Regions from separate parts of the Pseudoalteromonas rhizosphaerae genome, predicted to be linked through region 2. Evidence: predicted binding sites of a transcription regulator. Region 2 holds the regulator's gene; each other region holds the start of a gene.
The links. The regulator LexA, encoded in region 2, represses DNA repair genes until DNA is damaged. The targets are predictions, from matches to a motif close to TACTGTATNNNNATACAGTA.
Positions count from the first base shown of each region.

Region 1: PVK79_RS17615 (YebG family protein) is a predicted target of LexA. The motif match lies at 1,067-1,086, and genes of this name have one in related genera.
Region 3: ruvC (crossover junction endodeoxyribonuclease RuvC) is a predicted target of LexA. The motif match lies at 1,164-1,183, and genes of this name have one in related genera.

Region 1 covers NZ_CP118496.1:4,086,347-4,088,553, reverse strand. The annotation lists gene putP (sodium/proline symporter PutP) at 1-631, shown strand, start outside; gene PVK79_RS17615 (YebG family protein) at 702-1,016, opposite strand; gene PVK79_RS17610 (ComEA family DNA-binding protein) at 1,278-1,574, shown strand; gene PVK79_RS17605 (DUF6170 family protein) at 1,591-1,893, opposite strand; gene dsbB (disulfide bond formation protein DsbB) at 1,893-2,207, opposite strand, start outside.
Region 2 covers NZ_CP118496.1:102,338-104,544, reverse strand. The annotation lists gene PVK79_RS00535 (hypothetical protein) at 1-652, shown strand, start outside; gene lexA (transcriptional repressor LexA) at 727-1,344, shown strand; gene coxB (cytochrome c oxidase subunit II) at 1,766-2,207, shown strand, end outside.
Region 3 covers NZ_CP118496.1:3,576,364-3,578,570, reverse strand. The annotation lists gene PVK79_RS15375 (ABC transporter permease) at 1-1,110, shown strand, start outside; gene ruvC (crossover junction endodeoxyribonuclease RuvC) at 1,232-1,756, shown strand; gene ruvA (Holliday junction branch migration protein RuvA) at 1,758-2,207, shown strand, end outside.

The DNA.
Region 1 (2,207 bases), 1.3 Mb from region 2:
GTTAACAGGACTATTTGGTGCTGCTTACATGATCGAAAATCAAATGTTGATTGACGATAAAGAAACGATATTTTTAGTATTATCTGAATTGGTTTTCCATCCACTTATTGCCGGCTTTTTACTTGCTGCTATTTTAGCTGCGATTATGAGTACTATTTCATCTCAGTTATTGGTTTGTTCAAGCTCTTTGACTGAAGACTTCTACAAAATTTATTTAAACCGTGATGCATCACAAACCGAGCTGGTTTTAGTTGGTCGAATTAGTGTACTACTCGTTGCATTATTTGCTATTTATTTGGCTTATGACCGCGACAGTTCTATTTTAGATTTAGTAAGTAATGCGTGGGCAGGTTTTGGGGCTGCGTTTGGCCCGTTAGTATTACTTAGTTTATATTGGAAGCGAATGAATCTACAAGGTGCGATCAGTGGTATGGTTGTGGGTGCAGGGACAGTGTTGATCTGGATATATGCGCCAATCACCATAAATGGAGAGAGTCTCAGCAGTATCATTTATGAAATTATACCGGGCTTTATACTTGCAACAATTGCAATCATTACAGTGAGCTTATCAACAGCGCCACCAAATAAAGAGATCACCGAATTATTTGATGAAGTTGAACGAGGGCTATAACGAGTAGTAATTTTTATAACTAAAAAAGGGCAATTAATTGCCCTTTTTTAGTTAGTTAACTTATGATTTTTTAGCTTGCTTCTTTATCAGTGCTGGCTTTAATAGACGCTACATTTTCTTTTTTTACTTTCGCCGTTGGTGCTTTCTGTATTGCCTCTTTGCCGCCTTTAAGTACATTCATAAAGTCGTCTTTACTTTTAGCAATCTCAAGTGCGAGCGATTCGATTTGTTGTTCGCTTAGTGGTACATCAACTTTCTCAAGCATAACCTCAAGCGACTCTGCTATATCAAGCATTTTGTCATACGCGTCAGCTTCTTTTTTAGTAGTAAACGTCATACGCTCGACTCCGTTTCTCTCTACAACATATTTAACAACAACAGCCATGATTTCTCCTGCCAATTTGCTTGGTGAATAACAAGTTCACCTTGATTGATTACTGTTTTTATGTACAGTAATTGTTTATTGGTCTTTTTGCAAGTGAACATTTTTATTTTTTACTATTAGGATTTGACAAAGAGGTACAACTTTACTTTATTTAAATAGTCGCACTTTTTTAGTATGACTTTATTTGGAAGTAGTCCAAAAGTGAAGGCATTAAAGTCAACTATTAATTGAGTCCACGTATGGACATCATGGAGGAGAAACATGAAGTTTTTAACTTTAATAGTCGTAGTGCTTGGCTTGGCTATATCATTGCCTAGTGGTGCTGCTGTAACTAAAACCGAAGCTACTGAAAGTATGGGTAAAGTTCAGTTAGTCAATGTTAATCAAGCAACAGTCGAGCAGCTTACCCAGCTGCCAGGTATTGGTAAATCAAAAGCACAAGCGATAGTTGATTACCGTACCGAGCAAGGCAAATTTAAGTCTGTTGCAGATCTAGCGCAGGTGAAAGGTGTTGGCGATAAATTAGTCGCTAAACTGGATGGCAAAGTTACATTTTAAAAAACTACAGGGCGAATTATTCGCCCTGTTCAAATTGCTTTATAGCCTTGCTCAAATAGTGTTTAGAGAATTGAATTTCAACAGGGGTGGTTAACAACGGGTAACTTAACCCAGCCACCAGTAATACAGGAAGTAACAGCCAACCTTCGATATACGCTAATGATAGAAATACTGGGATCAATAAAATCAGCTTTATAATACGCAAACTGATTTTTTGCATTGGAGTTAACATACTCACTGCAATCGCAATTATTTGCTGACGTTGACGTATTTTAAACGATTTTAATTGCGTTACTTGACTTGAAAATAATGCAATCATCACAGCGACTTTTTAATTATTAAACGACTTACTACAACGCTTATCAGTATCAGAGTAAATACCGCAAAAATGATCTCCATCCATGCTGGCATACTTAACCCTGCAAATTGCCAATCGATGTTGCCACAGTCTCCTGTCGCAGCAAAAAAATGTGGCATCCACTCATGTAATGGTAATGGAAAATTAGGCTCGAATTCGCAGCTAAACGCAAAGGGATCGGTTGTCGTTTGCATATCAATATGTTGGCGTGCAATTAAGTAACCCCAAATACTAGCAACTGCCCATGCTGAAAATGCTGTTATACGGCAAATTAA
Region 2 (2,207 bases):
ATACCGATATTTTGCGCAAGATCTTGAATCTTTGACTGGTCCATACGAGCTAAAAGCGTATTTAAATCAAGTCAATAATTATGCTATTGGTGGGTTTGCTAATGATGATTTTAGCTATTTAAATGCCGATGCTGCCATCTATGGTCCCGCAGGATTAGTTATTAGTGCCAGCGCGCAGCGCCTCTGTGAGGATAATAGCTATTGGCAAAATACTGATTATTTAGTGAGTGCCGCTGTTGGTAAGCAAATGAATGAGCAGTTACAACTAGGGTTCAATGTATATTACAGTCGCTTAGAGCGCCATGATATGTGGTTTGGCAAAGATAATGAAAGAGTCGCGGTTGAATGGACTTATGCTCCTTATGTTCGTTGGACAAATATAGTTAGCAATCAAGGTTGGGATTTAGAGCTAAAGCAATTGGCAGGGCGTTATCGTTATGTGCAGGGGCAGGCGGTTTATTATGTAAATCAAGCATGGTCAGTGGGAGTCGTTGCCAATATTCGGAATCAGAAAAATCTAAAAGACAACTATGAACTGCAAACGCAATATTGGTTTAATCAACATGTAGCATTAAAGTTTGGTCTTGGATCTGCGCTTGATTCTGGAAGTGGTTTAAATAGTATGAGCTTGTTATTAACGGCGCGATTTTAAGCCAATTTATATTTGCGATTTTCAGATAACTGTATATACTCACAGTTAAATGTACTGTATGGAAAACCAGTTGTATGCGCCCATTAACGAATCGCCAAGCTCAAATTCTCGAACTTATTAAAGTTTTTATTAAAGATACCGGTATGCCGCCAACCCGTGCTGAGATTGCGCAAACGTTAGGTTTTAAAAGTGCTAATGCAGCGGAAGAACATTTAAAGGCATTAGCGAAAAAGGGCGTTATTAAAATGAAGCCCGGTGCTAGTCGAGGTATTCAGTTAGTTGAAGAGGATGAGCCGGAACAACTTGGTTTACCTCTAATAGGCAGAGTTGCCGCTGGTGAGCCTATTTTGGCAGAGCAGCATGTTGAAAGTCATTGCAAAATAGATCCACTCTTGTTTAAACCGGCTGCTGATTTTTTACTGCGTGTGCAAGGCATGAGTATGAAAGACATTGGTATTATGGATGGCGATTTATTGGCTGTACACAGCACTCAAGTTGCTGAAAATGGCCAAGTGGTGGTTGCCCGTGTTGATGACGATGTAACAGTAAAACGCCTTGAAAAAGCAGGTAAAAAAGTTTTTTTACATGCTGAAAATGATGAATTTTCACCGATTGAAGTGGATCTTGAACATGAATCTTTCAATATTGAAGGGTTAGCTGTTGGGGTGATCCGCAACGCTGATTGGATGTAAATTTTTTGATCTATATTTTGCACCAAATTGGTGAAGTTTGGTGCATTTAATTTTTTACCGCTTTAATGGCTAGATTTTATACTTAGCTATAGCGTCCTAAGCCCTATCAAATCTACTTGTCAGCTACTTTTAGCCCTCTAATATTATCCCTAATTACAAAATAACGCGCTGATTTTTAGCTGTTATTTATGCACCAAAAAAGAATTAAATTGCTCTTAAAACTTGCTAATTGTTCATTTTTTAACTAATTGGTTAATACACTGTGTTAACAGCTACTTTAAAAGTCTAACAATTTTGCTCAATAGCATAATTTAGGGTTGCGTTAATATTCAGTAACAATAAAAAATAACGAATTGGCGCGAATAAAGCTGTGCCGCCTTTTCGCTTTGCGTTTTGCAATAGCATTTAAAGGAGCCGTCACATGGGTAAATTGAGCTCTACCTTGTGGCTTATATTGTTTGTTCTACCGCAGCAAGTATTGGCTAATAGCCAGTTTAATATGCGTAAGGGCGTAACAGATATAAGTAATGATGTTTATCAGCTGCACATGACAATATTTATTATATGTTGTGTGATTGGGGTCATCGTGTTCGCCGTGATGTTTTGGGCACTGATCCACCACCGTAAATCTAAAGGGGCAAAACCAGCCCAATTTCATGAAAGTACTAAAGTTGAAATCCTTTGGACGGCAATCCCGTTTGTGATTTTAATTGGTATGGCAATTCCTGCGACAAAAACTTTGATTGCAATGGAAGATGCTAGTAAAGCTGATCTCACGATTAAAATTACTGGTTCTCAATGGAAATGGCATTATGAGTACATGGGTGAAGATGTTGAGTTTTATTCAATGCTTGCTACACCTC
Region 3 (2,207 bases), 1.9 Mb from region 2:
GCTAATGCGGTACAGTTGATCAGTTTTTCGTTGGCAATAAAGCTATTGTTATTTTTAGTGGTGCTGAAAAACGATATGATCGCAGATTGGCAATCGCAACTTCCAAGCGACGCGCCGAATGCTTTTTTAGTAAATATAACCGAAACTGAATTGCCAGACGTAACAAGCTTTTTAGAGCAAAAAAATATTCAAGTATCTGAGTTCTATCCGACTATTCGTGGTCGCGTAAACGCTGTTAATGGTGAATTAGTTGCTCGCGAAGTCTCATTGCAAGACAACGAGAAGAAAGACGAAGAAGCACGCGCAGGTATTGGCCGTGAACTAAATCTTACATGGTTAGAGCAAGTCCCTGTGCAAAATGAGATCATAGACGGGCAGTGGTTTGCCGACAATGCCACCGCTGAAGCATCGATCGAAGAATCTATGCTAGAGCGTTTAGATGTGAAACTGGGTGATACGCTAACATTTTTGATTGGCGCCCAGTCATTTGATGCCAAAATCACCAGTGTTCGTAAAGTTAATTGGGCTACTTTAAAGCCTAATTTCTTTATTATATTAAGTCCTGATGTACTGGCTGATTTTCCTGCGACGTATATTTCATCGGTGCGTATCGAAGCCGATCAAAAACGCGACTTTAGTGAGCTACTACGTGCCTACCCGACAATCAACGCCATCGACGTTGACAGCTTTGTCAAACAAATACGCTCTACTATTTCGCAAGTATCGCTGGCAATTGGATTTGTACTGGCGATAGTGGTGATGTGTGGTGGCTTGGTTTTAATTTCGCAAGTGCAAGCAAGCCTTGGTGAACGGATGCAGGAAATTGTCATATTGCGTACCTTAGGCGCCAAAGGGCGGCTAATAAAAAATGCCACTTTATATGAGTTTTTATTGCTGGGCAGCGCTGCTGGTTTTGTCGCTGCGTTGGTCAGTGATGTGGCTTTATTAATAGTGCAACGTGAGATGTTTGACTTAGCAGGTAAGCTGCACCCGCATATTTGGCTTATTGGACCATTAGTGGGTGGTGTGTTTGTGGCATCACTGGGCTACTTTATGATAGCTAGAACCATGCGTAAAAATACTCAAGGGTTACTACGCTCTTTAGCCTAAAAGGTTAGCAATTAAACAAGCCCGTTTTTACGGGCTTTTTTATGCCAATAATGCACTGGTAATTTATACAGTGCTCTGGCATTATTAGCGTACTTAACTATTTACACTGATTGGGCAAGTATTGGCTATTATTTTAGGGATTGATCCTGGCTCACGATTAACCGGTTATGGGGTGATTGCCCATCAAGGTGCTAAATTTACTTATTTAGGCAGCGGTTGTATAAAACTGGCCGATCACGAGTTTCCTATTCGATTAAAAATGATTTATCAGGGGATCAGTCAACTAATCGAACAATTCTCTCCCGATCATTTTGCCATTGAAAAAGTATTTATGGCGCATAATCCTGATTCAGCTCTTAAATTAGGCCAAGCCAGAGGAGCTGCAATTGTTGGTGCGGCAATGGCTGAGTTACCGGTGTTTGAATACTCGGCGCGGCAAATTAAACAAGCGGTGGTAGGGCACGGTGGTGCCGATAAATCGCAAGTGCAGCATATGGTTAAAAATATTTTAAAATTGCCAGGCACACCGCAAGCGGATGCAGCCGATGCATTAGCCATTGCGATATGCCATGCTCATTCCGATCAAAATTTAATAAAACTAGCGGGCAGTGCCAGTAAAACCGTTAGAGGACGATTAAGGAAATAACATGATAGGTCGCTTAAATGGCATCTTAGTAGAAAAACAACCGCCAGAAATTTTGCTTGAAGTAAGCGGTGTTGGTTACGAAGTTAACATGCCGATGACGTGTTTTTATGATTTACCAAACATTGGCGAAAATGCCATTGTGTATACTCATTTTGTAGTAAGAGAAGACGCCCAGTTATTATTTGGCTTTAATAATAAAATTGAGCGAGCATTATTTAGAGAGCTATTAAAAGCCAATGGCGTTGGGCCAAAGCTCGGATTAGCAATACTTTCAGGGATGTCGGCTAAGCAATTTGTTAGCTGTGTGAATAACGAAGATGCCACCAGTTTAGTGAAACTGCCAGGTGTAGGTAAAAAAACCGCAGAGCGCCTGGTACTTGAAATGAAAGACCGATTAAAAGATTGGGGTAATGACTTATTCACGCCATTTAGTGATAATGCAGTTATAGAG